DNA from 2 places in the Sorangium sp. So ce295 genome. Region 1 is predicted to be linked to the other one. Evidence: predicted binding sites of a transcription regulator. Region 1 holds the regulator's gene; the other holds the start of a gene.
The links. Region 1 encodes HrcA, which represses chaperone genes, less so after heat shock. Its sites were predicted from a motif close to GNTAGCACTCNCCNNNGGNGAGTGCTANC; they were not measured.

Region 1 (4,416 bases):
TTTGCGCATGGTCACGCTGTCGTCTACGGCGAGAAGGGTGCTGGCCACGAACGGGTCTCCTCTCAGATGGCGAGAAAGCGGCGACGGCTCTGGATATCTTCGGCCCCCGTCGCGCGATGTGTCAACATTCGCGGTGTATTTCGCCCCCGCGGGCCCCGCGGAGGCGCGTTTTTCCGCGCCGGTAGAGCCCGGTCCCACGCTGGTGGGCGGAGCCGAGGCGCCCCGCTGAGCTCTACATGCGTCCGCTCCGACCCGCCACTCCGCCGAGCCACGAAGACAAAACCGCCAAAACGACCGGGGTCCACCCGGCCGCCCAGGTAAGACCTCCGCAGGATGGCCGCTGGACGGTGCCCGCCGAGCTGGATCGGCGTCCGCTGGACGGGGCCGTCCGTGCGCTGGCCGAGGTCTCGTGGTCCGACGCGCGCCGGTTGATCGAGACCGGCAAGGTGCTTGTCGGGAGCGCGGTGGCGACGAGCGCCCGTCGGCGGGTGCTCGGCGGGGAGCTGATCGAGGTCCGCCTGCACGCGCCGAGGCCCGAGACCGTGCGGCGGCGCAAGCTCGAGGGCGAGCTCGTGGTCTACGCGGACGCGAGCGTCGTCGTGGTGAACAAGCCCGCCGGGGTGAGCACCATCCCGTTCGGCGACGAGGATCCCGCGGAGCAGGCCGCGACCCTCGACGCGCTGGTGCGCGAGGTGCTGGCCAGGCGCGACCGCCTGCGCGGGCGCGCGCCGCTCGGCGTGGTGCAGCGCCTCGACAAGGGGACGAGCGGGCTGCTGGTCTTCGCGCGGACGCTCGCCGCGAAGAAGCACCTCGCGCAGCAGCTCCGCGTCCGCGCGATGCACCGGCAGTACCTGGCGCTCGCGCACGGCGCCGTCCCGCGCGGCACCTACCGCAGCTACCTCGTCGAGGATCGGGGCGACGGGCTGCGCGGCTCGGCGCGCGACGGGCGGCGCGAGGGGCAACTCGCGGTGACGCACGTGGAGCCGATCGAGGTGCTCCGAGGGCCGCAGGAGGGAGCCGGCGCCGGGGGCGTGACGCTCGTCGCGTGCCGGCTCGAGACGGGACGCACGCACCAGATCCGCATCCACCTCGCGGAGGCCGGGCACCCGCTCGTCGGCGAGACGGTCTACGTGCGGGACTACCGCGGGACGAAGATCCCGGCCGCGCGGTTGATGCTCCACGCGGCCGAGCTCGGCTTCAACCACCCGGCCGACGATCGGCCGATGCGCTTCCAGGCGCCGCCGCCCCCGGACTTCGACGACGTGCTCGAGCGGCTCCGCGCGCCGCAGCGGAGGGGCGCTACTTGACCTTGCCGCGGACCTCGGTCATCGCCGCGGCCGTGGCGTCGACCAGCGGCATGACCTTCGCGTAGTCCATCCGCGTCGGGCCGAGCACGCCCACGGTCCCGGCGACGCGGCCGTTCTCCATGTACGGCGCAGCGACGAGGCTGAGCTGGCCTCCGCCAAGGTCGCCCGCCTCGCTGCCGACGAACACGGTGACCTCACCCGCGCCGGCGGCGAGCGTCCGGTCGAGCAGATCGACGAGCTCCTCGCGCTCCTCGAGCGCCTTCATCAGCTTCTTGAGCCGGTCGACGTCGGCGTACTCAGGCAGATCGATCAGGCGGTTCTGCCCCTCGATGACGACCTCGCTCCGCCGGGTCACGTCGGCCGTCGCCTTGCTGCCGAGCTCGAAGGCGCGGCGCCTCAGCGCGTCGATCTGGAGGCGCTCGTCCGCGAGGCGGCGGGCGAACAGGTCCCGGATCTCGCCCAGGGTGCGCCCCTCGATGACGTCGGTGAGCAGGTTGTGGATCCGGGTGAGCTCGCCCTCGTTGATCGCCTCGTCGGCCGAGATGAAGCGGTTCGCGACCGAGCCGTCGGCGAAGACGAGCACCGCGAGCAGCTGCCCGGGCTTGGTCGGGATGAAGCGCAGCTGGGCGAGGGCGCGGAGCTCCGCCCGCGGCGCCGCGACGACCGCCGCGGCGCCGGACAGCTCCGAGAGGTAGCGCCCGGTCTCGCGGAGCGGATCGTTCGCCCCCGCGTAGATCTCGGTGAACCTCGCGCTCAGCTCGGCCTGCTGCTCGGGGGACAGCGACCGGAGCTCGACGAGCGCGTCGATGAACAGCCGGAGCGCGCGATCGGTCGGGATCCGCCCGGCAGAGGTGTGCGGCTGGTGGAGGTACCCCGCCTCCTCGAGGTCGGCGAGCACGTTGCGGATCGAGGCAGCCGAGAGATCCAGCCCGTACTTCCGGGCGAGCGTCCTGCTGCCAACTGGGTCGCCCGTTGCGATGAACTCGGTGACCGCGGCGAAAAGGATCTTTCGAGCTCGGTTGGAAAGATCACCCATGTCAGTTGCATGCAGCGCACAAGCGCGCCGCGGTGGCTACCTGGACCAGGGACCGCCCGGACCGGGAAGCCATGCGGGCCGGACCTTCGCTCCCGTACGTCAAGCTGCGCGTGCGGGCGCTTGACCCACGGACGCGCATGCGACCCATTTTGAGGGGATCGCGCGGCCCGGTCAAATGTCGCGGTAGGATCGGGCAGTAGCCACCAGCCACCCCGCGCACGGGGCCCCGCTCCACCGGATGGCGGCGCGGCCGGCCACGTGGTCGTGGTCGTGTCGTGGTCGTGGTCACTTGCCCCCCCCCCCGAGAGGGTCGGCCTGCCTTGCTTCGCACGAGGGATGTACCGCAACGATGCCGCCCGCACGCCATGCCGCCGCTGCCTGCGCGCTCGCCCTCGCGCTCGGCCCCCTCGCCGTCGCGCCGAGCGCGCAGGGCAAGCCGAAGGTCAGGTACCATCAGGACTGGGCGAAGCACCCGTCGGCGCGCTACGCGGCGATGAGCGCGGAGCAATGCCGTGCGGCGCTCACGCAGCGGAAGATCGCGTTCCAGCCGGTGCAGCGCGCGCCGGGCGTGCTCGCTCCGGTGCGGCTGATGCATGGGGTCGGCGGGGTCCTCTACCGGACGGCGCTGCCGGCCCATCAACGCGCGGGAAACCCGCACGACGTCTTCGACTGCCGCCTCGCGCTGGCGCTCTCGGACTTCAGCCGGATCCTCCGCGCGCACGACATCGACGAGGTGCTGATGTTCTCGGCCTGGCGGCCTCCGGCCAGGATGTGGCCCGAGGGCAGGCTCGCCACGAGGCACCCCGGCGGGCTCGCGATCGACCCCTACAGGTTCGTCAAGGAGCGCGTCGGCGGCGGGTTCGCGGAGGACTGGCTCGAGGTGGAGCGCGACTTCGTCGGCAGGCGCGGCGCGCCGGTCTGCGGCGAGAGCGCCCGCCCGACCGGGCGGCCCCGCGGGGCCGGCAAGGGGGCGGGCAGCGGCCCTCCAGCGGACGCGGCGGCGCGAGAGCTGCGATCCATCGTGTGCGAGGCCGTGGACCAGCACATCTTCACGTCGATCCTCACGCCCAACTACGACCGGGCGCACAAAAATCACCTGCATCTCGAGGTGACCCCCGGCGTCCAATGGCATCTCGTGCGCTGATCCGGGAGGGGCCGTCCTCCGTCCTCCCGCGCGCAAACCCGCTCTCCCTTCGAGGTCGACCCGCTATGTTAGCCCGCGTGCCCGCACGAAGACCCCCGCTCTCCCGCGCGTCCGCCGCGCTGGCGCTCGCCGCCGTCGCGCTGTCGTTCACGTTCGTCGGCTGCCCCTGCGTCAGCGGTCCCGTGAACGCGAGCCCCGCCCTCCGCTGGTTCCTGTTCTCGAACTTCGGCGCCAGCAAGATCTGCCCCGAGATGCTGAAGAGCGGGGTCTCGCTGCGCCTGCAGGACAGATCGGCGTCCATGGGGCGGTTCTTCCCGATGCAGTGCTCGTACGACGTCAACGACGCCGCCCAGACGATCACCGTCCACATCGCCGGCACCGGCTACGGCTACATGCAGCCGGCCAAGCGGGTGGGCTTCTCGCTCACGACGTCCGTCGAGTACCGACCCGACTTCCAGCTCGCGGACGATAACGTCTACGTGTGGGGACGGCTGAACCGGATCGTTCAAGGCCCCAGCTTCCAGCTGGGCTACGTCGAGAACCCGGTCATCGACGTGATGGCCAACGTCCCGCCGTTCGGAGGGCTCGCCAACCTGCTCGGCAACCAGATCGTCGCTGGCGAGCTGACCCGAGGGTTCACCGTCCTCTACAACGAGGAGACCGGGAAGGACTTCACGCTGGGGATCCTCATGCCGCCCCAGCGACCGCACCACCCGTTCGAGGCGGAGGACGAGGAGCGGTACACGTTCGCGAACGAGACCGTCGAGGTGTACGCGAACCAGCGCGACTACCTCGGGCCGTTCGAGGTCGCCGACTCGGACCAGGCGCTCTACCTCAAGGTCAGCGCGCAGGGCGCGCCCGTGGACCTCATGATCGTCGACAAGCCCACCGGCGACGCGTGGCGCGAGGCGTACCAGACCGGCAAGCCG
Region 2 (4,416 bases), 4.8 Mb from region 1:
TGCCTTGGCGACCGGCTTCTTCACCGCCTTGGCGGCCGGCTTCTTCGCCGCGACCGGCTTCTTCGTCGCGACCGGCTTCTTCGCAGCCTTGGTGACCGGCTTCTTCGTCGCGGCCGACCGCTTCGCAGCCGCACTGCTCGCCGTGGCGCCGTTTGCCGCCGACTTCTTCGCCCCCGTCGCCCGCTCTCTGGAAGACGGCTGCGCCGCGGCTTCACGCTCTTCGCCAACCGCGCTCGTCTGACCCCTGGCGCCGTTCGCATCAGGAACCTGCTTCGCATAACGCGCGAGCGTCTCGCGCACCCGCGCGTCCAGATCCGTGAAATCGAACGGCTTGTTCAACCAGGCGTCCGCGGCGAAGAGCGGCGAGGTCATCTCGTTCAGGTTCTCGCCGATCCCGGTGAGCATGATGACGCCGGTGTTCGCGAACGGCCGTCCGTCGGACGTGTCGCTCTTAAGCCGCTTGCAGATCTCCCAGCCGCTCATGCCGGGCATCATCACGTCCAGGATCACCAGATCCGGCTGGTGTTCGCGCGCGAGCTCCCAGGCGGCATCGCCCTCGGAAGCCTCGATCACAGAGAACCCTAGGTTCCTCAGGTGACGCGCGACGAGGCTCAACATCGCCGGTTCGTCTTCGGCCACCAGCACACGGGGCGGCATCGTGCTCGCGGAAGGCATCGTGGATGCGGATGAGAGTACGTGCGCGCGAACCGGTCAAGAGAGAACGAGAGCGCGCGGCCGCGGCGAGCGCTCTTCGTCGCCGCCGCCCGTTCGCCGCCCTCCCGAGCGACCCCGAGCACCCGGGAGGACGCGCTCACGCGGCGCGCGCGAGGGCGATCTTTTCCGTCTGCCCCGCCGCATAGAAGCGTCGCAGCGCCGCCAGCAGCTCGGCGTGACGCCCGTGGCGGGCAAACTCGGCCTCGAGTCGGCCCGCGAACCGCGCCGCCAGATCGTTCGCGATCCGGTAGCGATCGCCGGTCTCCGTGCCCGGGGGATCCATGAAGGTGACCCGCTCGAAGAGATGGGCGCGGATCCGCGCGGCGCGCTCGGGCTCGAAGCGCCCCGCCCCGGGTGGGGCCGCCTCGTGGCGGCGCCGGAGCGGCGGGCCTGGCGGCTCGACCTCGTCAGCCAGATCGCCATAAACGAGCAGCACGTATTTGTCGACCTCGGCCTGGAGCTCGAGCTCGAGCTGGGTCGCCGGCAGCTCCCTGCGGGCCCGCTCGGCCACATAGAGGAAGTGGCTCACGCCCTCGACGATCTGGCAGATCTCGTCGAACGTCCGCTCTCGCCCCCGCGTGATCGCCCGGCGGGGCAGGTGCAGCGCGATCTCGATATCCCCGTCGGCGTGCCGGATCAGCAGCGCTTCGCGTGCGCTGCCGTCCGTCAGCCGGATGAAATCGTCGACCGCGGGCGCGTCATCGAGCGCATAGGTGCGGGCCAGGTGCTCCTGGATCCGGGACGGGAAGGTCGCCCCCCGCATCAGTTGAGCCCGCCCGTACCACGGCTCGGCACGAGCCCTCGTGCTCCGAGCTCATCCGCGAGGCGGCTCGATCCCGTACGAACCCAGCGCTCGTACAGCCGGAGCACCGAGCGCTCGTCCCGAGCTCCCGACGCGAGCGTGCCGTCGGCCACATCGTTCAGGACGCTCACGAACCGCTCGAATTTCTCGGCCATCTCCGAAAGAACATCGGGCCCCTGGCCGACGCGCGCATTGAGGCGCAGCATAGCGGCCGCATGGTGGTAGGCGGTCGACCCGACCCCGACCACGTAGCCGCGATCGACCCCCTTCAGCTCGATGTGGCCGCCGAAGAAACCGACCACGTAGAGGACGCTGTCTCCCAGGTTACGCAGCCGCTGGAAGCGCTCGGCTCCGGAGGCTTCCAGCGCGTCGCGCAGAAGAAAGGTCAGGGGCTGGTTGAAGGCAGACTCGGCATGCTCGTCCGGGTGAGCAAAAGCACAGAGCAGACCGACGAGGTAACTCGACGCCGCCTCGGTTACGGCGACGTTCCGAACTCGGAGCGCCTCGTCCACAACCTCCTGGAAATAGCGGGTCATGCTCGGGGAGAGAGAGATCGCTTGGCTCACAGCGGCACCTCACTTATGCGGGTGCCCTGGATACCGACGTAACCCGGGCCACCGCGCGCTCAGGTCAACCAGACACGTCCTGACGGCCTCCCTGGGGCTGGAGACCCTGAGGGCATCGCGTCACTGTGCTGCCGCAGCTTTGCCCTCATAAGCGCATTTTAGCCGAGGGGCTCCGCCGGGCCCAGCCTTGCGCCACGCACCTTCCCCTGCAATCTCCAGAACTTACAGCCACCTCTGCGCCTGGCTGCCAACGCGCAAAGTGCCGGCCTGGGGCCACTCTTGACACCCTCCAGGGGGTGGCTATCTTCCGCGCGCTCGCTAGCACTCGCCACAGGTGAGTGCTAGCAAAGTGCCCAGACTGCAATCGTAGGGGGCCTTCCGGCGCGCTCATTCGCGCCGGCTGGGTCTCACCGTTCGTGGGACGCGGCGCTCGTCCCCGGAGGACTTGCAAAGATGAAGATTCGACCGCTCCAGGACCGCGTGATCGTTCAGCGCGTGAAGGAAGAAGAGAAGACCAAGGGAGGTCTCTACATTCCGGACACCGCGAAAGAGAAGCCCATCGAGGGGACCGTCATCGCCGTCGGCAACGGCAAGGTCGCCGAGGACGGTACCGTGCGGAAGCTCGACGTCAAGGAGGGCGATCGCGTCCTCTTCGGCAAGTACTCGGGCACCGAGGTCAAGATCGACGGCGAGGAGCACCTCATCCTCCGCGAGGACGACATCCTCGGCGTGATCGAGAAGTGACGCGGGCGACAGAAGGAACTTAGGAGAGACACCATGGCAGCCAAGGAAATCATCTACAACGAGTCCGCCCGCAGCATGATCCTCGCGGGGGTCAACGCCCTCGCCGACGCGGTCAAGGTCACCCTCGGCCCGAAGGGGCGCAACGTCGTCATCGAGAAGAGCTTCGGCTCGCCGACGGTCACCAAGGACGGCGTCACGGTCGCCAAGGAGATCGAGCTCGAGAACCGCTTCGAGAACATGGGCGCCCAGATGGTCCGCGAGGTCGCCTCGAAGACGAGCGACATCGCCGGCGACGGGACGACCACCGCGACGGTGCTCGCCCAGGCGATCTACCGCGAGGGCTCCAAGCTCGTCGCGGCCGGGCACAACCCGATGGAGATCAAGCGCGGCATCGACAAGGCGGTCGAGGCGATCGTCGAGCACCTCCGCAGCTCCGCCAAGCAGACCAAGGACGCGAAGGAGATCGCGCAGGTCGGCACGATCAGCGCGAACGGCGACGAGACGATCGGCAAGCTCCTCGCCGACGCCATGGAGAAGGTCGGCAAGGAGGGCGTGATCACGGTCGAGGAGGCCAAGAGCGCCGACACGACCCTCGACGTGGTCGAGGGCATGCAGTTCGACCGCGGCTACCTCTCGCCGTACTTCGTGACCGATCCCGAGGCCATGAAGGCGAACCTCGAGGACTGCTACATCCTCATCTCGGAGAAGAAGATCTCCAACATGAAGGACCTGCTCCCAGTGCTCGAGGCGATCGCCAAGAGCCAGAAGCAGCTCCTCATCATCGCCGAGGACGTCGAGGGCGAGGCGCTCGCGACCCTCGTCGTGAACAAGCTCCGCGGCACGCTGCACTGCGCGGCCGTCAAGGCGCCGGGCTTCGGTGACCGCCGCAAGGAGATGCTGAAGGACATCGCCACCCTGACGGACGGCCAGGTGATCGCGGAGGAGCTCGGCCTCAAGCTCGAGAACGTCACGATCAGCGATCTCGGCCGCGCGAAGACGGTCCTCATCGACAAGGACAACACCACGATCGTCGGCGGCCAGGGCAAGAAGGACAAGATCAAGGCCCGGCAGCAGGAGATCCGCGCTCAGATCGAGAACACGACGAGCGACTACGACCGCGAGAAGCTCCAGGAGCGGCTCGCGAAGCTCGTGGGCGGCGTCGCGGTCGTCAAGGTCGGCGCTGCGACCGAGACCGAGATGAAGGAGAAGAAGGCCCGCGTCGAGGACGCGCTCCACGCGACCCGCGCGGCCGTCGAGGAGGGCATCGTCCCGGGCGGCGGCGTGGCGCTCATCCGCGCGCAGAGCTCGCTCGAGAAGCTCAAGGTCAACGACGAGCAGCGGTTCGGCGTGAACATCATCCGCCGCGCCATCGAGGAGCCCCTCCGCCAGATCTCGGCCAACGCCGGGGAAGAGGGCTCGATCGTCGTGCAGAAGGTGCGCGACGGCAAGGACTCGTACGGCTACAACGCCGCGTCGGGCGACTACGGCAACCTGCTCGAGATGGGCGTCATCGATCCGGTCAAGGTCGTCCGGTCGGCGCTCCAGAACGCGGCCAGCGTCGCCAGCCTGATGCTCACCACCGAGGCGCTC

Region 2: groES (co-chaperone GroES) is a predicted target of HrcA. The motif match lies at 2,400-2,428, and genes of this name have one in related genera.

Annotation. Positions count from the first base shown of each region.
Region 1 covers NZ_CP150324.1:13,002-17,417, reverse strand. The annotation lists gene WMF11_RS00060 (response regulator transcription factor) at 1-48, opposite strand, end outside; gene WMF11_RS00055 (RluA family pseudouridine synthase) at 348-1,307, shown strand; gene hrcA (heat-inducible transcriptional repressor HrcA) at 1,300-2,343, opposite strand; gene WMF11_RS00045 (hypothetical protein) at 2,693-3,487, shown strand; gene WMF11_RS00040 (hypothetical protein) at 3,565-4,416, shown strand, end outside.
Region 2 covers NZ_CP150324.1:8,820,953-8,825,368, forward strand. The annotation lists gene WMF11_RS33320 (response regulator transcription factor) at 1-675, opposite strand, end outside; gene WMF11_RS33325 (hypothetical protein) at 812-1,477, opposite strand; gene WMF11_RS33330 (hypothetical protein) at 1,477-2,052, opposite strand; gene groES (co-chaperone GroES) at 2,536-2,826, shown strand; gene groL (chaperonin GroEL) at 2,860-4,416, shown strand, end outside.